2 regions of the Streptomyces sp. NPDC044704 genome follow, and region 2 is predicted to be linked to the other one. Evidence: riboswitches for the same ligand, from Rfam matches in the RefSeq annotation. Region 2 holds a riboswitch; the other holds the start of a gene.
The links. A riboswitch is a leader RNA that binds a small molecule or an ion and turns the genes downstream of it on or off. The one in region 2 is predicted to bind ZMP and ZTP.

Region 1: it holds a riboswitch for ZMP and ZTP, as region 2 does, so the genes downstream of both, AC07B0_RS28475 (bifunctional 5,10-methylenetetrahydrofolate dehydrogenase/5,10-methenyltetrahydrofolate cyclohydrolase) here and AC07B0_RS09650 (serine hydroxymethyltransferase) in region 2, are expected to answer to the same signal.

Annotation. Positions count from the first base shown of each region.
Region 1 is NZ_JBWKGY010000014.1:16,884-26,324, reverse strand. Features, by position in the region: gene AC07B0_RS28500 (amino acid permease) at 1-1,243, shown strand, start outside; gene AC07B0_RS28495 (ATP-binding protein) at 1,339-2,400, shown strand; gene AC07B0_RS28490 (vWA domain-containing protein) at 2,397-4,211, shown strand; gene AC07B0_RS28485 (RNA polymerase sigma factor) at 4,225-5,802, opposite strand; gene AC07B0_RS28480 (methyltransferase domain-containing protein) at 6,038-6,799, opposite strand; ZMP/ZTP riboswitch at 6,857-6,949, shown strand; gene AC07B0_RS28475 (bifunctional 5,10-methylenetetrahydrofolate dehydrogenase/5,10-methenyltetrahydrofolate cyclohydrolase) at 7,001-7,846, shown strand; gene AC07B0_RS28470 (MAB_1171c family putative transporter) at 7,918-9,126, opposite strand; gene AC07B0_RS28465 (NAD(P)/FAD-dependent oxidoreductase) at 9,123-9,441, opposite strand, start outside.
Region 2 is NZ_JBWKGY010000003.1:460,915-474,164, forward strand. Features, by position in the region: gene AC07B0_RS09640 (2'-5' RNA ligase family protein) at 21-617, opposite strand; gene trpS (tryptophan--tRNA ligase) at 721-1,734, opposite strand; gene AC07B0_RS09650 (serine hydroxymethyltransferase) at 1,948-3,216, opposite strand; ZMP/ZTP riboswitch at 3,250-3,340, opposite strand; gene rocD (ornithine--oxo-acid transaminase) at 3,451-4,656, shown strand; gene AC07B0_RS09660 (glutathionylspermidine synthase family protein) at 4,669-5,871, opposite strand; gene AC07B0_RS09665 (hypothetical protein) at 5,876-6,178, opposite strand; gene AC07B0_RS09670 (DMT family transporter) at 6,317-7,153, shown strand; gene AC07B0_RS09675 (hypothetical protein) at 7,280-7,630, shown strand; gene pdxR (MocR-like pyridoxine biosynthesis transcription factor PdxR) at 7,640-9,043, opposite strand; gene AC07B0_RS09685 (carboxymuconolactone decarboxylase family protein) at 9,090-9,596, shown strand; gene AC07B0_RS09690 (hypothetical protein) at 9,612-10,472, opposite strand; gene AC07B0_RS09695 (malate dehydrogenase) at 10,689-11,678, opposite strand; gene AC07B0_RS09700 (short chain dehydrogenase) at 11,911-12,567, opposite strand; gene AC07B0_RS09705 (LysR family transcriptional regulator) at 12,639-13,250, shown strand, end outside.

The DNA of each region.
Region 1 (9,441 bases), on a different contig from region 2:
CCTCCTCCCCGCCTCGGTCGCCCCCTTCGGCACCGTCAGCCTGCTCGCCTTCGGTGTGCTGACCCTCGGCGCGATCGCCCTCGCCCTGGTCTTCGGCCGCCTCGCCGAACGGCACCCGCAGACCGGCGGGCCGTACGTCTACGTCCGCGCCGCGTTCGGCGACTTCGCGGGCTTCCTCGCCGCCTACAGCTACTGGATCACCACCTGGGTCTCGAACGCCGCCCTCGCGGTCGCGGCCGTCGGCTACCTCTCCGTGCTCTTCCCCGCGATCGGGGACCACAAGTGGTCCATGTGCCTGGCCGCCCTGGCCGTCCAGTGGCTGCCCGCCCTCGCCAACCTGGCCGGCACCCGGTACGTGGGCGCGGTCCAGCTCGTCGCGACCGTGCTGAAGCTCGTCCCCCTGCTGCTCGTGGCCGTCGGCGGACTGTTCTTCTTCGACCCGGCCAACCTCGGCCCCTTCCGGGCCACCGACCAGAGCGCCGTCGGAGCCGTCTCCGCCTCCGCCGCGATCCTGCTCTTCAGCTACCTGGGCGTCGAGTCCGCCGCCGTCAGCGCCGGCGAGGTCCGCGACCCGGCCCGCAACGTCGGCCGCGCCACCGTCCTCGGCACCGCGGGCGCCGCCACCGTCTACCTGCTCGGCACCCTCGCCGTGTTCGGGCTGGTCGCCCACGACCGGCTGGTCTCCTCCGAAGCCCCCTTCACCGACGCCGTCAACGCCATGTTCGGCGGCACCTGGGGCGGCACGCTCGTCGCCTGCGCCGCGGTGGTCTCGATGGTCGGCGCGCTCAACGGCTGGACCCTGCTCAGCGCGCAGACCCCGTACGCGGCCGCCCGGGACGGGCTCTTCCCGAAGGTCTTCGCGACCAAGCGGCGCGGGGTCCCCGTGGCCGGCGTCCTCGTCACTGTCGTCCTGGCCTCCGGGCTGACCGTCTACAACTACACCGCCGGATCCGAGGGCGTCTTCGAGGTCCTGGTCCTCGTCACCACCTTCACCGCGACCGTTCCCTACCTGCTGTCCACCGCCGCGCAGATCTTCTTCCTCCTCTCCGGCCGGTCCGAGCGGGTCCACCGCGGCCGCCTGGTCCGCGACGCCGCCCTCGCCTGCCTCGCCTTCGGCTTCTCCATGTGGCTCGTCGCCGGCTCCGGCTACGCCGCCGTCTACCAGGGCGTCCTGTTCCTCTTCGCCGGCGTCCTCCTCTACGCCCTCATGGCCGCCCGCCGCCAGCGCGGAGCCGCCGGCTAGGAACCGTCGACGCGGGAAAACCGGGTGCTCCGGGGGCCGCGGTGCGCACACACTGGGCGCACCACAGCCCCCGGCCCCGAAGGACGACCGCACCCGTGCAGGCAGCCGCCACCGTCACCCCCGCCCAGATCCCCGAACTCCTCCTCGGCCTCGCCACCGTACGGCCGGTGTTCCTCTGGGGGGCGCCGGGCATCGGCAAGTCCTCGCTCGTGCGGAAGTTCGCCGACTCGCTGGGCCTGGAGTGCGTCAGCCTCCTCGGTACCCAGCTCGCCCCCGAGGACCTGATCGGCGTCCCCCAGATCCGCGACGGCCGCTCCGTGTTCTGCCCGCCGGAGGCCATCGCCCGCGACGAGCCGTACTGCCTCTTCCTCGACGAACTCAACGCAGCGAGCCCCGACGTCCAGAAGGCCTTCTACTCGCTGATCCTCGACCGGCGCATCGGCTCCTACGAGCTGCCCGCCGGCTCCATCGTCATCGGCGCGGGCAACCGCGCCACCGACAACGCCCTCGCCCGGCCCATCGCCTCCGCCCTCGTCAACCGCCTCACCCACGTCCACCTGCGGGCCTCCGCACAGGACTGGCTGGTCTGGGCCGGCGAGCACGGCATCCACCCCTGGATCACCGACTACCTCACCGACCGCCCTGACCACCTCTGGTCGCAGCCGCCGAAGACCGAGGAGCCGTTCTCCACGCCGCGTTCCTGGCACATGCTCTCGGACGCCCTGCACTCCTTCGGGACCGGACTGGACGAGGAGACCCTCAAGGTCGTGGCCCACGGCACCCTCACCCCGGCGCACGCCGTCTCCTTCTGCGGCTACGCCAAGATCGTCCGGCACTCCTTCGGCATCGAGGCGATCTTCAAGGGCGAGGCCTCCTGGCCCACCCGCCTCGCCGACCGCGACCTGCTCTACTACCTCGCCGACGCCTTCCGCGGCCGCCTCGTCAAGGAACTCCCGGCCCGCAAGGAACACGTCTCGCCCGCCGTCCGGCAGATCTCCCACCGGGCCAAGTCACTGCTCGTGCAGCTCGCCGAGATCTCCGTCGAGGTCGCCCAGACCGTCATCGCCGACGACGCCGACGGCCTGCCCGTCCTGCCGTCCTGGTTCCTCGTCGAGGCGGCCCGTGACATGCCCCGCCTGGTCGAGGCCCGCCGATGAGCGCCGCGCGCGGCCGCGCCCGGAAGGAAGCCGGGCCCGACCCCGCCGACCGGGCCTTCGCCGAGGGACTCGCCCTGGTCAAGCGCAACCCCGCGCTCGCCGCCGTCGAAGCCAGGATCTGCCGCCCGGCGAAGTGCCCGGACACCCCCGCCTCGGGTCTGGCCGCGGTGGACTCCAACGGCACCGTCCACGTCCACCCCACCCGGCGCGCCGAACCGGCCGAGTGGGCCTGGGCCCTCGCCCACGCCTTCCTCCACCTCGGCTTCGGCCACGTCCCGGCCGCCGAGGACCCGGACCGGCCCCGGCCCGACCGCTTCGACCTCGCCGCCCGCTGCGCCGTCGTCAACCGCTTCCTGCTGACCTTCCCGGCCGGCCGGGCCCCCGACCACCTGCCCGCCGGCTACCCCGGCGGCGACGAGGACGCCCTGGCCGCCCGCTGGCGCCGCGACGGCATCCCCGCCGCGTACGAGCAGTGCGGCACCGCCGGGGACGGCCCCGACCAGCTCCTCGTGGCCTGGAACTCCTGGAACACGGCCGTCCCGGACTGGGAGACCGCCTTCGCGCACGCCCTGACCCGCAGCGTCTCCGCCGCCATGGACGTCGCCGGAGGCCGCCGCGACCGGGCCACCGGCGAGCGCCTGCGCCAGCACCCCTGGGACCGGGCCCTGAACTGGTTCGTCTCCTCGTACCCGCTGCTCGGCGGGCTCGCCGGGGGCCTGACGATCGTCGCGGACGCCGAGGTGGCCCGCGCGAACGGCATCGCCGTCGCCGCCGTCAGCGCGAGCGCCGGGGAGATCTACGTCAACCCGCTGCGCACCCTCACCGACGGCGAGTGGCGGTTCGTCCTGGCCCACGAGATGCTGCACGCCGCCCTGCGCCACGGAGAGCGCCGCGGCGCCCGCGACCCGTACCTGCACAACGTCGCCGCCGACTACGTGGTCAACGGCTGGCTCGTCGAGATGGACGTCGGGGACATGCCCGACGGACTGCTGCACGATCCCGCCCTGAGCGGCCTGTCCGTCGAGGAGGTCTACGACCTCATCGCCACCGGCCTGCGCCGCGGCCGCCGGCTCGCCACCCTGCGCGGCAAGGGCGTCGGGGACATCCTGGGCGAGCCCCTGTCCCACCCGGCGAGCGTGCCGTACACGGACCTGGACGAGTTCTACCGGCGCGGCCTGGTCCAGGGCTTCGACCTGCACGCGCACGGGGACCGCGGACTGCTGCCCGCCGGCCTGGTCGAGGAGATCCGCGCCCTGGCCCACCCGCCGGTGCCCTGGGACGCGCGGCTCGCCCGCTGGTTCGACGAGTACGTTCCCCGGCCGGAGCCCGTACGTTCCTACGCGCGCCCGGCGCGCCGCCAGGCGTCGACCCCGGACATCCCCCGCGCGGGCCGCCACTTCCCGCCCGAGGAGATCGCCCGCTGCACCTTCGGGGTGGTGCTCGACACCTCGGGCTCCATGGACACCGCCCTGCTCGGCAAGGCGCTGGGCGCGATCGCCTCGTACGCGGAAGCCCGCGACGTACCGGCCGCCCGCGTCGTGTTCTGCGACGCGGCGCCGTACGACGCGGGCTATCTGCCCCCGACCGAGATCGCGGGCCGGGTACGGGTGCGCGGCCGGGGCGGCACGGTGCTCCAGCCGGGCATCGACCTGCTGCTGCGGGCGGAGGACTTCCCGCCCGGCGCACCGGTGCTGGTGATCACGGACGGGTGGTGCGACACCCTGCGGATCCGGCGCGAGCACGCCTATCTGGTTCCGCAGGGTGCCTCCCTGCCGTTCACCCCCAGGGGGCCGGTGTTCCGGCTCGCCTGAGGACCCCGAGGGTTTAGTCGAGGTAGTCGCGCAGCACCTGCGAACGCGACGGGTGGCGCAGCTTCGACATGGTCTTGGACTCGATCTGACGGATGCGCTCACGGGTGACCCCGTACACGCGGCCGATCTCGTCCAGGGTCTTCGGCTGGCCGTCGTTGAGGCCGTACCGCATGGAGACCACGCCCGCCTCGCGCTCCGAGAGCGTGCCCAGGATGGACTGGAGCTGCTCCTGGAGGAAGGTGAACGACACCGCGTCGGCCGGCACGACCGCCTCGGAGTCCTCGATGAGGTCACCGAACTCGCTGTCGCCCTCCTCACCCAGGGGGGTGTGCAGGGAGATCGGCTCGCGGCCGTACTTCTGGACCTCGATGACCTTCTCGGGGGTCATGTCGAGTTCCTTGCCCAGCTCCTCCGGGGTGGGCTCGCGGCCCAGGTCCTGGAGCATCTGGCGCTGCACGCGGGCGAGCTTGTTGATGATCTCGACCATGTGCACGGGGATGCGGATCGTGCGCGACTGGTCGGCCATGGCACGCGTGATCGCCTGCCGGATCCACCAGGTGGCGTACGTGGAGAACTTGAAGCCCTTGGTGTAGTCGAACTTCTCCACCGCGCGGATCAGACCGACGTTGCCCTCCTGGATCAGGTCCAGGAAGAGCATGCCGCGGCCGGTGTAGCGCTTGGCCAGGGAGACCACGAGACGGAGGTTGGCCTCCAGCAGGTGGTTCTTGGCGCGGCGGCCGTCCTCGACGAGGATCTCCAGCTCGCGCTTGAACGCGGGCTTGTGGTCCTCCTCCTCTTCGAGCTTGTACTCGGAGAACAGGCCCGCCTCGATGCGCTTGGCGAGCTCGACCTCCTGCTCGGCGTTGAGGAGCGGCACCTTGCCGATCAGCTTCAGGTAGTCCTTGACGGGGTCGGCGGTGGCACCGGCCACCATGACCGTCTGCGCCGGGGCGTCGTCCTCGTCGTCGTCGGACAGGACGAAGCCCTGGGTGCCGCCCGTCTTGGGCGCCTCCTCCTCGGCCTCGTCGGCGAGGTCCTCGGCCGCCCAGTCCTCGCCCTCGACGGCGGGGGTCTCGCCCTCGTCGGAGTCCTTGGCACCGGCCTTCTTCGTGGCGGCGGTCTTCTTGGTCGCCGTGGCCTTCTTGACGGCGGTCTTCTTGACCGTGCGCTTCTTGGGCTCGGCGGCGGCCTCGGCCGTCACCTCGTCCTCGGCGCCGGCCGGCGATGCGGATATCGCCGCGGCGGTGGCCGGGGCGGCCGTCTTGCGCGCGCCGATGGGGCGCGGCGCGGCGGCCGCCTTCTTGGTCACGGTGCGGGCGGGGGCCGCGGCCGCCTTGCGGGGCTTCTTCGCGGGAGCCTTGGTGGCGGGGGCGGCGCTGACGTGGAGGGCGACGCCCTCCTCGTCCAGGACCTGGTTCAGGCTGCGCAGGACCCGCTTCCACTGGTCCACCGGGATGCGGCCGGCCTCGAAGGCCTGGCGCACATCGTCACCGTTGATGTGACCCTGCTCGCGGCCGCGCTCGACGAGCGCGACGAGGGCCTCCGATTCGGCGATCTCCGGAGGGAACGTACGGGACGGGCTGAGCGACACAAGGAGCCTCTCGTTGCGAACAGATAAGGGGTGAGCGGGACATCATCGCGCGAACTCGGGAAACAGACCCGAGGGGGGTCTGTATTCCGGGCCGCGCGAGGACACCTGTCGGTTCATCGCATGCCCGAGTCGATTCGTTACGCGCTGAATTGAGTGACCTGCGCCACGCTGTGGCCGCGCAACCGATCCGGCGGAGATCCGTCCGCCTCGCGACCGCTTCCCGCAAGGCCTCATCTCAGCCCTTTTTGCGGGCTTCGATGAGGAAGCGGGCGGTGTGCGCGACGAACGGGCCCTCGCGTTCGATCCGTTCGTGGAGCTCGCGCAGCCGGTCCCGGTACTGCCCGACCGTGAAGCCGGGCACCATCCAGATCACCTTCCGTAGAAAGTAGATCACGGCTCCGATGTCATGGAACTCCGTCCGCAGTCGTTCGGAGCGCAGATCGACCACCTCCAGGCCCGCTTTCGTGGCGTCGGCGACCGCGTCGTCGGGGTGCCGGCCGCGCCGCACCTCCTCCGGCTGGGGGCCGAGGAAGTACTCGACGAGCTCGAAGACGCTCGCCGGGCCGACCTGCTGGGACAGGTAGGTGCCGCCCGGTTCCAGCACCCGGGCGATCTCGTCCCACCAGATGGTCACCGGATGCCGGCTGGCGACCAGCTCGAAGGCCTCGTCACCGAAGGGCAGCGGCGGCTCGTCGGCGTCCGCGACCACCACCGCGCCCAGCGGGTGCAGCAGCCGTGTCGCCTTCAGGATGTTCGGCGGCCAGGACTCGGTGGCCACCGTCAGCGGCGGCAGCGGTCCGGACCCGGCGAGCACCTCGCCCCCGCCGGTCTGGATGTCCAGCGCGGAACGCACCCGGGCCAGACGCTCGCCCAGGAGCCGCTGGTAGCCCCACGAGGGGCGCTGCTCGGTGGCGCGGCCGTCGAGCCAGGAGAAGTCCCAGCCGTCGACGGAAACGGATTCGGCCTCGGCGACGAGATGGTCGAAAGTACGCGTCATGTCTCGATCGTCCCAGCTCGGGCCCCGGTGAACCACCGGATATGTCGACTACAGTGGTCGGCGGGCCGTGACTGGCGTTCGGGTGGATCACCACCGGGGAGCGGCCCGGCGTACCCCGTACGTCGACTGCCGCGCGCCTGGGCGATCCGCGATCCGCAGCGACGTTCAGGAGACCCCGTGACGACTGCCACCGCCCAGCTGATGGACGGCACCGCCCTCGCCCGCCGCATCTCGGAGCAGACCGCCGCCCACGCGGCCGCGCTCACCGAGCGCACCGGCACCGCACCCTGCCTCGCGACCGTCCTGGTCGGCGAGGACCCCGCGTCCGTGACGTACGTACGCATGAAGCAGAACCGTTGCGCCAAGGCCGGGATCACCTCCCGCCACGTGGAGCTGCCGGCCACGACCACCACCGAGGAGCTGGTGGCCGCCCTCACCGAGCTCTCCGAGGACCCGCAGATCAGCGGCATCCTGCTCCAGCACCCCGTCCCGCACCACATCGACGAGCGCGCCGCCTTCGAGGCCATCGCCCCGGGCAAGGACGTCGACGGGGTCACCATGCACTCCTTCGCCGCCATGGGCTTCGGCCTGCCCGGCTTCGTCTCCTGCACCCCCGGCGGCATCATGCGCCTGCTGGAGGCCTACGACGTCGACCTCACCGGCAAGCACGCCGTCGTCGTCGGCCGCAGCGCCATCCTCGGCAAGCCCGCCGGCATGCTCCTGCTGGAGCGCAACGCCACGGTCACCTACTGTCACTCCCGCACCGTCGACCTGCCCTCGATCGTGCGCCAGGCGGACGTGCTCGTGGCCGCCGTCGGCAAGGCCGAGTTCATCCGCGGCGAGGACATCAAGCCCGGCGCCGTCGTCCTGGACGCCGGCTACAACGAGGGCAACGTCGGCGACGTCCACTTCGAGTCGGCCGCCGCCCGCGCCTCCCTGATCACCCCCGTGCCCGGCGGCGTCGGCCCCATGACCATCGCCGTGCTGCTGGAGCAGACCGTCCGGGCCGCCGCCGCGCAGGCCGGACTGGACCTCGCGGAACTCTGACCCCTTCCGCCTTCCGCACGCGACGCCCCGGACCCCTCGGTCCGGGGCGTCGCGCGGCCCGGGGCCACCGCTCAGGCGACAGCGCCTGCCGCAGCCGTACGGCGGGCCGCGGCGACGACCGGGGAGGTGCGGAACGCGCGGGCCAGCGGGGCCAGGGGCTGCCCGCCGAGCCCGTGGGGGGCCGGGCCGTCCGGGCCGTCCGGGCCGGAGACGGCCGGGGGGCCTTCGGTGCCCGCCCGCTCGGCGGCCGCCCGGTGCCGGCAGGCGGCGGCGAGCATGGCGGCGTCCGCCACGACGGCGGCGGCCCGTTCGTCGAGGCCCTGGGCGCGCGCGGCCCCGTACGCGAGTGACCGCACCCCGGGGTCGAACCAGCCGGCCAGGGCCAGCAGCCCGTCGTCGATGACCGACTCGCGGTGGATCAGCCGGATCCCGATCGGCGACCACCAGGTCAGCGGCACCGTCGTCACGCTGCGGGCGGCGAACCCGCGCAGCGCCTTCCACAGCGGGCGCAGCCGCCGGTACTGGCTGTAGTCCCGCCACAGCGCCGACCCGCCGAGCATCGGCACGAGGAACCCCGACCCCACCAGCAGCGCCGCCGCGGAGGCCAGCGGCGGGGCCACGTACGTGGACAGGACGTCCCAGTCGTGCCCGGCCCAGCGGGCGCCCACCGCGGCCCACTTCGCCGCGAGGTACCCGAGGTCCATGAGCCCGCCGAGCATGAGCAGCGCCAGCCCCGAGCGCAGCGACCGCAGCGCGGGATCGACGCGCAGGGTCCACTTGAGGCACAGCACGCTCAGCGCCGTACTGCCCACGGTGTGCGACACCAGGTAGAGGACGATCATCTCGCGCAGCCAGGGCGTGTTCGCGTAGTACGTGTCCAGGTCCCGCAGCCGTTCCACCGGCGCGTCCCCGATCACGAACAGGGTCACGATCAGCGCGCTCACGGCGCCGAACGCCCCCACCGTCACCCGCGTCGCCCGCCGGACGCCGGCGGGCGGACCCCCGGCCCAGTGCAGGATCAGCACGACCGAAGCCCCCGAGAACGCGGTGAGGACGCTGTACACGAGCGGGGCGGCGAAGTTGACGACGCCGGTGATCTCGTTGACCGCGGCCAGGGAAGGCGGCGCGGCCAGGAACGTCAGCAGGCAGCCGACGACCAGCAGCGCGCACACGGCCCGCATCAGCGGCTGGTCCCAGTTCCGGCGCAGCGCCGGGGCCTTGATCAGCAGGGCCAGGACCATCACCGAGCCCGCCACGTACAGGACGAAGTCCTCCCTCACCGGGCGCGTCCGGCGGGGTCCGCCCCCAGCTCGCGCCCCCCGCCCGCTCCGGCGGCTCCGACGAGCCCGGCGACGGCGCGCTCGGCGGCGGTCAGCGGCGGCGCCTTGAGGGCGCCCCGCGGGGAGGCCCGCAGCACCCGCCGGACGATGTCGGGCCGCAGCCAGTGGGTGGGCGGGCTGGTCATGGTGATGACCTCAAGGAACGCCGCGGTGAGCGGTTCCTGCGTGGTGGCCCCGGTCACGAGCCGGCTCACGTACGCGTCGAGGAGTCCCGCGCCCGGCCGGGGCCGCGTACCGGTCGCCCCGGGATACCTG
Region 2 (13,250 bases):
CAGGCCCTGCGCCCGCTGCGTCAGGAGCGCCGCGCCGATGCCTCGGCGGCCGTGGCGGCGGGTGACCCGGACTGTGCGGGGACGCCCGTCGGACCGCTGCCGAACGGGTACTCGCGCAGTTTGCGCCAGACTCCGTCCGAGCCCTGCTCGTAGAGCGCGAAGCCCTCGCACAGCCACTCGGCGGCGTAGTCGGCGAGCTCGGCGAAGGCCCGGTCCATCGCCTCCTCGGAGATCCCGTGGGCGACCGTGACGTGCGGGTGGTACGGGAACGCCAGCTCCCGGTTGATCGGGCCCTCGGGATCACGGACGCGGCCCTGGAGCCGGGTGCAGCCCGGGGCGCCCTCGGCGAGCTGGACGAAGACGACCGGCGAGAGGGGACGGAAGGTACCCGTCCCCGCGAGCCGCATCGCGAAGGGACGGGAGGACAGCGCGACCTCGGCCAGGTGGGCCCGGATCTGCGGCAGCCGGTCCGTGTCCACCTCGGTGGGCGGTACGAGGGTGACGTGCGTGGGAATGCCGTGCGCGGCGACGTCCCCGAAGCCCGCGCGCAGCTCCTGGAGCCGGCTGCCGTAAGGCTCCGGGACCGCGATCGAAACGCCGAGCGTTACGGTCCCCACGTCTGTCTCCTCCGTGTGTCTGTGTGCGCGGTTGCCGGGCGGCGGTGGTGCTGCCGCTCAGTGTGGCGGCAGCACCCCCCCGACCGCCAGGGGCCTCGGTCCGTCAGTGCTTCGCGGGCAGGAAACCGAGGCGGTCGTACGTCTGCGCGAGGGTCTCGGCGGCGACCGCGCGGGCCTTCTCCGCACCCTTGGCCAGCAGGGAATCCAGGGTCTCCGGGTCGTCCAGGTACTCCTGGGTGCGCTGCTTGAAGGGTGTGACGAAGTCGACCATCACGCCGGCCAGGTCGGTCTTCAGCGCGCCGTAGCCCTTGCCCTCGTACTTGGCCTCCAGCTCGGCGATCGTCTCGCCCGTGAGGGTGGAGTAGATGGTGAGCAGGTTGCTGACGCCGGGCTTCTTCTCGGTGTCGAAGCGGATCTCCGCCTCGGTGTCCGTGACGGCGCTCTTGATCTTCTTCTCGGTGACCTTGGGCTCGTCGAGGAGGTTGATCAGGCCCTTGGGGGAGGACGCCGACTTCGACATCTTGATCGTCGGGTCCTGGAGGTCGTAGATCTTCGCGACCTCCTTGACGATGTGCGCCGCGGGGAGGGTGAACGTCTGGCCGAAGCGCGTGTTGAAGCGCTCGGCCAGGTCGCGGGTCAGCTCGATGTGCTGGCGCTGGTCCTCGCCGACCGGGACGGCGTTCGCCTGGTAGAGCAGGATGTCGGCGACCTGGAGGATCGGGTACGTGAACAGGCCGACGGTGGCGTTGTTGACGCCGCCCTTGGCGGACTTGTCCTTGAACTGGGTCATCCGGCTGGCCTCGCCGAAGCCGGTGATGCAGTTCATGACCCAGCCGAGCTGGGCGTGCTCGGGCACGTGGCTCTGGATGAAGAGCGTGCACCGCTCGGGGTCCAGGCCGGCCGCGAGGAGCTGGGCGGCGGAGAGGCGGGTGTTCGCGCGGAGGTCCTTCGGATCCTGCGGCATGGTGATCGCGTGGAGGTCGACCACCATGTAGAAGGCGTCGTGCGTCTCCTGCAGGGCGACGTACTGGCGGATGGCTCCGAGGTAGTTCCCGAGGTGGAACGAACCGGAGGTGGGCTGGATACCGGAGAGCGCGCGAGGACGATCAGAAGCCATGGCCCCATTCTCTCAGGTGCGGGGGCGGGCCCGTGCCCGCCGCTGGCCGGAACCCTGCCGGTGGACCCCGGCACCGGCCGTACCCCGCACGGGTACCGGACGGTAGCGGGGCGGCCTGATCTTGCCCCGGTCGAGCGACCGCTTACCGCGGGGCCCGGGCGGTACCGCTGCCCGGGCCCCGCGGCGGCGAGGCCGGCCGGGTGACGGCCCGAGTTACGACAGCGGGAGGCCCGGGGCCGGGAAGGCCGCCATGAGGTCGCCGACCTCGGCGCGGACGGCGGCGAGGGCCGCCTCGTCGCCCTTGGCGGCGGCGTCGACCGACCGGGAGATCCAGTCCGCGACCAGCGGCATGTGCTCCGCCGACAGGCCGCGCGAGGTCAGCGACGGGGTGCCGATGCGGATGCCCGACGGGTCGAACGGCTTGCGCGGGTCGAACGGGACCGTGTTGTAGTTCACGACGATGCCCGCGCGGTCCAGCGCCTTGGCCGCGACCTTGCCGGGGACCCCGCGCGAGGTCAGGTCCATCAGGATCAGGTGGTTGTCGGTGCCGCCCGACACCAGGTCGAAGCCCCGGGCCAGCAGTTCGGCGGCGAGCGCCTTCGCGTTGGCCACCACCGCGTGCGCGTACGCGGTGAAGGAGGGCTGCGCGGCCTCGTGCAGGGCCACCGCGATGCCCGCCGTGGTCTGGTTGTGCGGGCCGCCCTGGAGACCGGGGAAGACCGCCTTGTCGATGGCCTTCGCGTGCTCCTCGCGGCACATCAGCATCGCGCCGCGCGGACCGCGCAGGGTCTTGTGGGTGGTCGTGGAGATCACGTCGACGTGGTCCGCCGGGGAGGGGTGCGCCCCGCCCGCGATCAGGCCCGCGATGTGGGCCACGTCGGCGACGAGGACCGAGCCGGCTTCCTTCGCGATCGAGGCGAAGGCCTCGAAGTCGATCGTGCGCGGCAGGGCCGTACCGCCACAGAAGATGATCTTCGGTCGTTCGGCGAGGGCCTGCTCGCGCACGGCGTCGTAGTCGATGCGGCCGGTACCGGCGGAGACGCCGTACTGCACGCCCCGGAACCAGGAGCCCGTCGCCGAGACGCCCCAGCCGTGGGTGAGGTGCCCGCCCATCGGCAGGGCCATGCCCATCACCGTGTCGCCGGGCTTCGCGAAGGCGAGGTAGACGGCGAGGTTGGCGGGGGAGCCGGAGTACGGCTGGACGTTGGCGTGGCCGACCCCGAACAGGCCCTTCGCCCGCTCGATCGCCAGGGCCTCGACGCGGTCGACGTTCTGCTGGCCCTCGTAGTAGCGGCGGCCCGGGTAGCCCTCGCTGTACTTGTTCTGGAGCACCGTGCCGGAGGCTTCGAGCACGGCGGCGGACACGTAGTTCTCGCTGGGGATCAGGCGCAGGGTCTCGGCCTGCAGCACTTCTTCCGCCGCGACGAAGGACGCCAGTTCGGGGTCGGTCGCGAAAAGGGCGGGATGGCGGCGCGCGGTCATGGCGGGTCCTCCGGGGTCGATGTCGGTTCGTCCCCGCGAGGCCCAGGCGAGCGGCCCTGTGTGCGGTCGTGCGCGCACGACTCCCCCGGAGTCGGTTCTCCGTGCGCCAGTCGCCGTGCGTACCGCCCACCTTAGCGGGCGCGCCGCGCGAAAGGTTTCTCCTCCCGCCCCGCGAGCGAGGATGCACAGTGACGCCACCCTCGTCACAGGACTTGACGGACGATCGGAGACCCCGTGTCGACAACAGCTGATGCCATCCGCTCCGCCGACGCGCACAGCGCGCACAACTACCACCCCCTGCCCGTCGTCGTCGCGTCGGCCGAGGGGGCGTGGATGACCGACGTCGAGGGCCGCAGGTTCCTGGACATGCTCGCCGGCTACTCGGCCCTCAACTTCGGCCACGGCAACCGGCGTCTGATCGATGCCGCCCGGGACCAGCTGGAGCGGGTCACCCTCACCTCCCGCGCCTTCCACCACGACCGCTTCGCCGACTTCTGTACGGAGCTCGCGGCGCTGTGCGGCAAGGAGATGGTGCTGCCCATGAACACGGGCGCGGAGGCCGTGGAGACGGCGGTGAAGACCGCCCGCAAGTGGGGCTACGAGGTCAAGGGCGTCCCGGACGGCCACGCCAAGATCGTGGTCGCCGCCGACAACTTCCACGGCCGGACCACCACCATCGTGTCCTTCTCCACGGACCACGACGCCCGCGACCACTTCGGCCCCTACACCCCCGGCTTCGAGATCGTCCCGTACGGGGACCTCACCGCGCTGGCCCACGCCGTCACCGAGAACACGGTCGCCGTACTGCTGGAGCCCATCCAGGGCGAGGCGGGGGTGCTGGTGCCGCCGGCCGGATACCTGACCGGCGTACGGGAACTGACGCGCGAGCGGAACGTCCTGTTCATGGCGGACGAGATCCAGTCGGGCCTCGGGCGGACCGGGAAGACCTTCGCCTGCGAGCACGAGGGGGTCGTCCCCGACGTGTACATCCTGGGCAAGGCGCTCGGCGGCGGTGTCGTACCGGTGTCCGCGGTGGTGGCCGACCGGGACGTCCTCGGGGTGTTCCGGCCCGGCGAGCACGGGTCCACCTTCGGCGGGAACCCGCTCGCCTGCGCGGTCGCCCTGGAGGTGGTGGCGATGCTGCGCTCGGGCGAGTACCAGCAGCGGGCCGCCGAACTCGGCGACCACCTGCACCGCGAGCTGAACCTGCTGGTCGGCGCCGGTGCGGTGACCGCCGTGCGCGGGCGCGGTCTGTGGGCCGGCGTGGACATCGACCCGGCCCGCGGGACGGGCCGGGAGATCTCCGAGAGGCTGATGGAGCTCGGCGTCCTGGTGAAGGACACCCACGGCTCCACGATCCGCATCGCACCGCCGCTGGTGATCTCCAAGGAGGACCTGGACTGGGGGCTGGACCAGCTCAGGACCGTCCTCGCCGGCTGACGGACGGAACGGTCAGAGGATGACGTGGGGCAGGAAGCGGGCGTACTCGTCCGTGACCGGCCCCGCCGATTCCCGGATGCCGAGCCCGGCCGCCTCCTCCTCGACGACCCACGCGCCGAGGACGACGCGGTTGCCGTCGAAGTCGGGCAGGGGTGCCAGGGCCTGGAAGACGTACGTCTCCCCCTCGGCCGGGACGAACGGCTCGCCGTCCTCGCCCGCCTCGTGGAGCGTGACCCCGGCGCCCTCGCGGCCCAGCAGCGGCTTGGCCACGTAGCCGGTGGAGTCCGCTCCGGCGAGTTCGCGCGGGCCGTCGAGGTAGGCGGGGAGCAGGTTCGGGTGCTCGGGGAACAGCTCCCACAGGACCGCCAGCAGCGCCTTGTTGGCGAGCAGCATCTTCCACACCGGCTCGATCCACACGGTGGTGCCGGAGCCGCCGCCCTGGTCGTAGGTGCCGAGCACCTGCGGCCCGAACTCGTCGGTGGCCAGCCATTCCCACGGGTAGAGCTTGAAGCAGGCGCGGATGAAGCGGAGCTTCTCGTCCACGAACCGGCCGGACAGGCTGTCCCAGCCGATCTGCTCCACCGACAGGTGGTGGGTCTCGATCCCGGCCTGCTGGGCGGTCTCCTGGAGGTAGGCGACCGTCATCAGGTCCTCGCCCAGCTCGTCCGTCTCGGAGTGCGCGAAGTGCAGCGGACCGGGCGGCAGCAGTTCGGCCTGGCGGCGCCAGGCGTCGACGAGGCGCTCGTGGAGGGAGTTCCACTGGTCGGCGCCGGGGAAGCGCTCCTCCATCCAGAACCACTGCGGGCTCGCCGCCTCCACCAGGGAGGTCGGCGTGTCGGCGTTGTACTCCAGCAGTTTGGCGGGGCTGCCGGACCCGTCGTAGCGCAGGTCGAAGCGGCCGTAGAGGGAGGGCTGCTCGGCGCGCCTGCGCCAGGACTCGGTGATGAGCGTGACCAGCTTCGGGTCGGTGATCCCGAGGTCCGCGAAGCGGTCCTGTTCGACGATGTGCGCGGCCGCGGCCAGGCACATGGCGTGCAGTTCCTCGACGACCCCCTCCAGCGCCTCGACCTCCGGGAGCGTGAAGGAGTAGTACGCGCTCTCGTCCCAGTAGGGGCGCAGGGAGTCGTCGGGGAAGCGGGTGAGGGGGTAGATCAGGCCCTGTTCCTCGACGGTCTTCTGCCAGTCGGGGCGGGGTTCGATGGTGTGGCGCTCCACGGGATCAGCCGCCGCTGGAGCCGGAGCCGCTGTGGCCGCCGATGCCGCCGCGGGTGACCGCCGACTTGTCGAAGCTGCCGCCGGCGACCTTGCCGGAGCTGACGTAGCCGCCGTAGTAGTACGAGCCGTGGCCGCCGCTCTTGCACTCCTTGCTGTTCAGGTGCTCCAGCGTGGAGCGGGACGCGCAGCGCCGGTCGGGCTCGTCGGAGCTTCCGCAGGCCACGAGGCTGGCGGCGAGCAGTCCCACGCCGCCCAGGGCGACCCCGCCCGACCGCATCCGGCGCCGGTTGGTGTTGCTGGTGTCCATGTGAATTTCGCTCCCCCTGTGTGGCGTGTGCTGCCGACGGCTGCCGACAGAGTAGAGCGGGGGCGCGGGGGGATGGAATCCGGCCGCCGTCACACCCTTGTCACGGTGGTGACCTAGAGTCGCTTCGTGCTGATTGGGATGATTTGCGCCCTGGGTGCGGCGGTCTGCTTCGGTACGGCGTCGGTCCTCCAGGCGGTGGCGGCCCGGTCGACGGCGCCGGGGACGGGGTCCGGCGTGGACACCGCGCTGTTCCTGCGGGCGGTCCGGCAGTGGCGGTACGTGGTGGGGCTGTGCCTGGACGGGGCCGGTTTCGTGCTCCAGATCGTGGCCCTGCGGCACATCCCGATCTACGCGGTGGGCGCGGCGATGGCCTCCAGCCTGGCGGTGACGGCCGTGGTGGCGGCGCGGCTGCTGCACGTACGGCTGTCGGGGCGGGAGTGGGGCGCGGTGGCCGTGGTGTGCGCGGGGCTGCTGATGCTGGGGCTGGCTTCCGGGGAGGAGGGGTCGGGCACCGGGCCGGCGGCGCTGGGGTGGGGGCTGCTGGTCGCGGCCGGGCTCGTCCTCCTGGTGGGGGCGGCGGCGGGGCGGCTGCCGGACGGCTCGCGCGCACTGGTGCTGGGGCTGGCGGCGGGGACGGGTTTCGGGGTGGTGGAGGTCGCGGTCCGGCTCATCGACTCCTTCGAGCCGGGCGAGTTGGCGAACCCGGCGCTCTACGCCCTGCTGCTGGGCGGGGCCGCCGGGTTCCTGCTGCTCACCTCCGCGCTCCAGCGGGGCTCGGTGACGGCGGCGACCGCCGGCCTGGTGCTGGGCGAGACGGTCGGCCCGGCGCTGGTGGGGGTGGCCTGGCTGGGCGACCGGACCCGCGAGGGGCTGGCCTGGCTGGCGGTCCTCGGCTTCGCCGTGGCGGTGGCGGGCGCGCTCACCCTCTCCCGCTTCGGCGAACCGCCGGCGCCGGAGCCCGGGGCTCCGGCGTAGGGGGCGCCCCGCCGGGCGCATCCGGCCCCGTTCATCCGGCCGGCCGCGCAACGGATGCCGCCCGCGTCCGGCCGGGGCAGGCTGCGGGCAAGGACAGCCACCACCGCACAGACGAGGACCCGTGCCATGTCCCACCTCCGGCGCATCGGCGTCATCACCGGGGCGGCAGCGCTGCTGCTCACCGCCACCGCCTGCTCGGGCCTCGGCCGGAGCACGGTCGGCACCCTCACCTTCCGCGGCCACGACTCGCCGCTCGAAGTGACCTACAGCAACACCCCGGTCAAGGGCTGCCACCGCATCAACGTGCCGCACGGCGCCACCCACGTCCACAACAACACCCTCGTCGACGTCGTGCTGTACCGGACGCCGGACTGCAAGGAGCTGGACCCGGAGGGCGGCATCTACGTCGCCACCACCCTCTCGAACGTCACCGCCCCCGACAGCCTGCCCTGGCGCAGCTTCAGCGTCATCCACTGACCGCCGGGCTCAGGGCAGGGCCGCCACCAGCGCCGCGAGCGCGGGGGCCCAGGCGCTGTCGGAGGGGGTGCCGTACCCCACCACCAGCGCCTCCCGTGCGGGCATGGCGGAGTCCGGGTGCCGGTAGCCCGCGAGCCCCTCCAGGGCCAGGTCCTGCCAGGCCGCGGCCTGCACCAGCGAGCGCTCCGTCCCCTCCGGGAGGTCCAGTACGGCGTGCAGCCCGGCCGCGATGCCGGAGACGGGGACCTTTCCGGCCAGGGCGGCCACCAGCTCGTCCCGGCGGCGCCGGTAGCGCAGCCGCATGCCGCGCACGTGCCGGTCGTAGGCCCCCGAGGTGACGAACCGCGCCAGCGTCAGCTGCTCCAGGGCGCTGGAGGTCCAGTCGGTGCGGCCCTTGGCCGCCAGTACCTCGTCCAGCAGGTCCGGCGGGACCACCATCCAGCCCATCCGCAGCGCCGGGGAGAGGGACTTGCTGGCCGTGCCCAGGTAGACCACCCGGTCCGGGTCGAGGCCCTGGAGCGCCCCGACGGGCTGGCGGTCGTAGCGGAACTCCCCGTCGTAGTCGTCCTCCAGGATCAGCCCGCCGGTCGTCCGCGCCCAGTCCACCGCCGCCGCCCGCCGGCCGGGGGTGAGGGCGGCGCCGGTCGGGAACTGGTGCGCGGGGGTGAGGAGCACGGCGCCGGTCCGGGACCCGAACCCGGGCAGGTCCGTGGTGCGGGCCCCGGCCCCGTCCAGCCACAGCGGCCGCGTCCCGAGACCGGCCCCGGTCAGCAGCTCGCGGTGGAGGTCCAGGCCGTACCCCTCCACCGCCACCTCCCGCACCCGCCGCTCCCGCAGCACCCGGCCCAGCAGCATCAGGGCGTGCGCGAAGCCGGCGCACAGCACGATCCGGTCGGGGTCCGCGTAGACCCCGCGCGCCCGCGCCAGGTAGCCGGCGAGCGCCTCGCGCAGCTCCACCCGGCCGCGGGGGTCCACCGCGTAGCCGAAGGCCTCGTTCGGGGCGTCGGTCAGCGCCCGCCGGGCCGCCGCGAGCCAGGCCGCACGGGGGAAACCCGCGAGGTCCGGCGAGCCGGGCAGCAGGCTGTACGCGGGCCCCCGGCGCGCGGGGCGGCGTACGCGGGCGGCGGCGGCCGCCCGGCGCGGCCGGGCCCGCTCGGCGACCCGGGTACCGGAGCCCTGCCGGGCCGTCAGCCAGCCCTCGGCGACGAGTTCGGCGTACGCCTCCGCGACCGTGTTGCGGGCGATCCCGAGGTCGGCCGCGAAGCTCCGGGAGGACGGCAGGCGGGTGCCGGGCGCGAGCCGTCCGCTGCGCGCGGACTCCCGCAGCGCCTCGGTGAGCGCGGCGCGCAGGCCGCGGCCCGCCGAGAGGTCGAGGTGCAGGTCGGCGCCGAAAGTGGCCCAGGATCCGGTCATGGATGTGGACCATACCGGCGGGCCGCCCGCTCCTTACGGTGGAGGCATGAGCAACCACACCCACACCACCGCACCGGCCGCCGAACACGCCCCCCGCATGCAGATGGCCAAGCTGGCCCCCGAGTTCTACAAGGCCGTCATCGGCCTGGAGATCGCCGCCAAGAAGGGCCTGGACCCGGCGCTCGTCGAGCTGGTCAAGATCCGCGCCTCGCAGGTCAACCACTGCGCCTTCTGCCTCGACATGCACACCAAGGACGCCCTCGCGGCGGGCGAGAGCGTCGAGCGCATCGTGCAGCTCACCGCCTGGGAGGAATCGCGGCACTTCTACACGGAGAAGGAGCTGGCGGCGATCGAACTGACCGAGGCCGTCACCGTCCTGACGGACGGCTTCGTGCCGGACGAGGTGTACGCGAAGGCCGCCGCGCACTTCGAGGAGGCCGAGCTGGCCCAGCTGATCGCCGTGATCGCGACGATCAACGTCTGGAACCGGATCGGCGTCACCACCCGTAGCGTCCCGGGGCACTACACCCCGGGCCAGTACAAGCAGGGCTGAGGCGGCGGACCCCGTTCACTCCGGCCGGAAGGACTCCAGGGCCGCCGTCAGGTGCGCCCGTACGGTCTCGGCGTCGGTGGCCGGACCGGCCGCGAGCAGGGCCCACCGCTCGCCGCCCGGCGTGGTGACGATCCGCTCCACGCCCCGGCGGCGGCCGTGGGACGCCGCGCTGTCGTACTCGTAGACCAGCTCGCAGGCACTGCCGTCGACCGGTTCGAGGGAGACCTGCCGGTAGCCGGGGTTCGCGTCGTCCAGGGTCTGCGAGGACAGCCGCAGCAGCTCGCACGCGCCCGTCGAGGCGGACTCGCCGACCCGGAAGATCTGGAGGAGCGCGCTGCGGTCGCCCGGCAGGCGGTAGAAGGATCCGCTGCCGGTCTCGTCGTGGCTGCGCTCCCAGCCCTCCGGGACGGCGACCGAGAAGCCCGCCTCGTTGCGCACCACGCTGTAACCGCCCGCGCTCGCCGACGGGCTCGCGCCGGCGCTCGGGCCGTCCGAACGGGTGGGGGGCACCGCGGACGCCGGGGGCGCCGACGGCTCCGGGGCGCCGGACGCCGAGACGGACGGGGCCGGGGCCGCGTCCTTCCCGTCGTCCCCCTGCCCGCTCAGTACGAACCACCCCGCCACACAGGCTCCGCCGACCACGGCGGCCACGGCGCCCGCCACCAGCGGCCCGCGCCGCGCCGACGGCCCGCCCGGCCTTGAGGACCGGGGCGGCATCGGCGGGGGCGGCGGCGGCTGCGGGGTCCAGGCCACGTACTCGGGCGGCGGCGGGGGCGGAAGGGACGGGAGTCCGGACCGCGGCGGGTCCGCGGGCCGCGGCCCCCACTCCCAGCGCTGCGACGGGGGGTTCTCCTGGGCGTCGTCACCGGCGGCCACGGCTCAGCCCCCCAACGACGCGAGGAGGACCCGGCGCAGTCGTGGGCCCGGCCGGCGTACCGCTCGGGGGCATCAGGGGCTCGGTCACCGGGTGACCTTATTTTCGGCTTACATCCACCCGACAGCCGAATTCACGCCAAAGCGCCCCGGCCAGGTTTGGCCGGGGCGCTCGGACGACAGCGGAAATCATCCGTCCGGGTGAACCGGACGGGCGGATCAGATCAGGCCGAGCTCGCGCACCGCGTCGCGCTCCTCGACGAGCTCCGCCACGGACGCGTCAATGCGCGCACGGGAGAACTCGTTGATGTCCAGGTTCTGGACGATCTCGTACTTGCCGTCCTTGGTGGTGACGGGGAAGGAGGAGATGATGCCCTCCGGGACGCCGTAGGAGCCGTCCGACGGGATGCCCATCGAGGTCCAGTCGCCCGCGGCGGTGCCGTTGACCCAGGTGTGCACGTGGTCGATGGCGGCGTTGGCGGCCGAGGCGGCCGAGGACGCGCCACGGGCCTCGATGATCGCGGCGCCGCGCTTGGCGACGGTCGGGATGAAGGTCTCGGCGAGCCACAGCTCGTCGCTGACGACCTCGGCGGCGTTCTTGCCGGCGATCTCCGCGTGGAAGATGTCCGGGTACTGGGTCGCCGAGTGGTTGCCCCAGATGGTCAGGCGCTTGATGTCGGAGACGTCGGCACCGGTCTTCGCGGCGAGCTGCGAGATCGCCCGGTTGTGGTCCAGACGGGTCATCGCGGTGAAGCGCTCGGCCGGTACGTCCGGGGCGGCGGCCTGCGCGATGAGCGCGTTGGTGTTGGCCGGGTTGCCGACGACGAGGACCTTGATGTCGTCCGCGGCGTGCGCGTTGATCGCGGCGCCCTGCGGCTTGAAGATGCCGCCGTTGGCGGAGAGCAGGTCACCGCGCTCCATGCCCTTGGTACGCGGGCGGGCGCCAACGAGCAGCGCGACGTTGGCGCCGTCGAAGCCCTGGTTCGGGTCGTCGAAGATGTCGATGCCCTTGAGGAGCGGGAAGGCGCAGTCGTCGAGCTCCATGGCGGTGCCCTCGGCGGCCTTCATGCCCTGGGGGATCTCCAGGAGGCGGAGCTTGACCGGCACGTCCGCGCCGAGCAGGTGGCCGGAGGCGATGCGGAAGAGCAGCGCGTAGCCGATCTGGCCGGCAGCGCCGGTCACGGTGACATTCACGGGAGTGCGGGTCATGGCCTTCTCCGTTAGACAGCTGGCGGTGGGGCGTCCCTGCCCCATGTGCTGGGCCCCAAGTGCTGGGAGGACGCCGCTTCGCAGCCTGTGAATCTTGACGTGAAGAGACATCCGCCGTCAGGCTATCCGACCCGCGGGGCCCCCAACCCCCGGACCCCTGTGGTCCACGGCACACGGGCCCCGTTTTCGGGCCGCTCCACCGCTCCTCCGCCCCGCCACCGCCCCGCCACCGCTACTCGACGCGGAAGACCTCGCCCGTCCGGTGCCCCTCCACGGACCGGACGTAGGCGTTCGCCGCGCGGGCGACCGGGACGGGATCGCATCCCGCGAAGGTGTCCCCGTACGCGTCCATGGACTCGGTGAAGACGGTCGGGCTGACCGCGTTGATCCGCTGGCGGCCGGGGAGCTCGATCGCGGCGGCCCGTACGAAGGCCTCGACCGCGCCGTTGACGAGGGAGGCCACCGATCCCGTGAGCAGCGGCTCGCGCGCCAGGATCCCGGTGATCAGGGTGAACGAGGCGTGCGCGGGCAGCCGCGGGGCGCCCTGGCGGACCAGCTCGATCTGGCTGACGGCCTTGCCCTCCAGTCCGGCGCGGACGTCCTCGACGGTGAGCTCCCCGAGCGGCCGCCACGGCACGCTGCCCGCCGCGCAGGCCACCGCGTCCACGGCACCCACGGCGTCGTACATCGCCCGGACCGATTCCGGGTCGGTGATGTCGACGTGGACGTCCGCGTCCGTGCGGGAGGCCGTGACGACCGCGTGGCCGCGCCCGCGCAGGGCGTCGAGCACCGCCCGGCCGAGCGTTCCGTTCGCCCCGACGAGGAGGACCTTCTTGCCGTTCGCGGTGTCCGCGGTGTCCGCGGTGTCCGTGGTGTGCAGCGTGTTCATGGACCGAGCATCCCCGCCCGGCAACCGTGAAGTCCAGCTACCTCTCCTACACGGACCATTAAGCTGAACTCATGCTTGACGTGAAGCGGATGGTCATCCTCAGGGACCTGGCGGAGCACGGGAAGGTGACCGTCGTCGCCGACCTGCACCGGGTCACCCCCTCCGCCGTCTCCCAGCAGCTGCGCGCCCTGGAGGCCGAGGCCGGCGCCCCCCTCGTCGAGCGGGAGGGCCGCGGACTGCGGCTCACCCCCGCCGGAACGGCCCTGGCCGCCGCCTGCGAGCCGGTCCTCGCGGCCCTGGAACGGGCCGAGGGCGCCGTACGGGCCCTCGACGACGGCCCCGTCGGGGACCTGCTCGTCGGCTGCGCCCCGAGCGCGCTGGCGACGGTGGCCGCCCCGCTGCTCGCCGCGCTCGCCGCACGCCACCCCGGGCTGCGGCCGCGCATCGTGCAGGCCGATCCCGAGGACGCCCTGCCGCTGCTGCGGCAGCGCCGGCTGGACGTGGCGGTGACGTACGCGTACCCGCTGCTCGGCGCACCTCCCGCGAGCGGCACCACGGCGGTGCCCCTCTTCGACGACCCGCTGTGCCTGGCGGTGCCCCGGGAGCTCCTGCCCGCGTACGGGAGGCAGGGGCTGGCGGCGCTGCGGGAGGCCGACTGGGTCTCGGCGCCCGCCCCGAGCAGC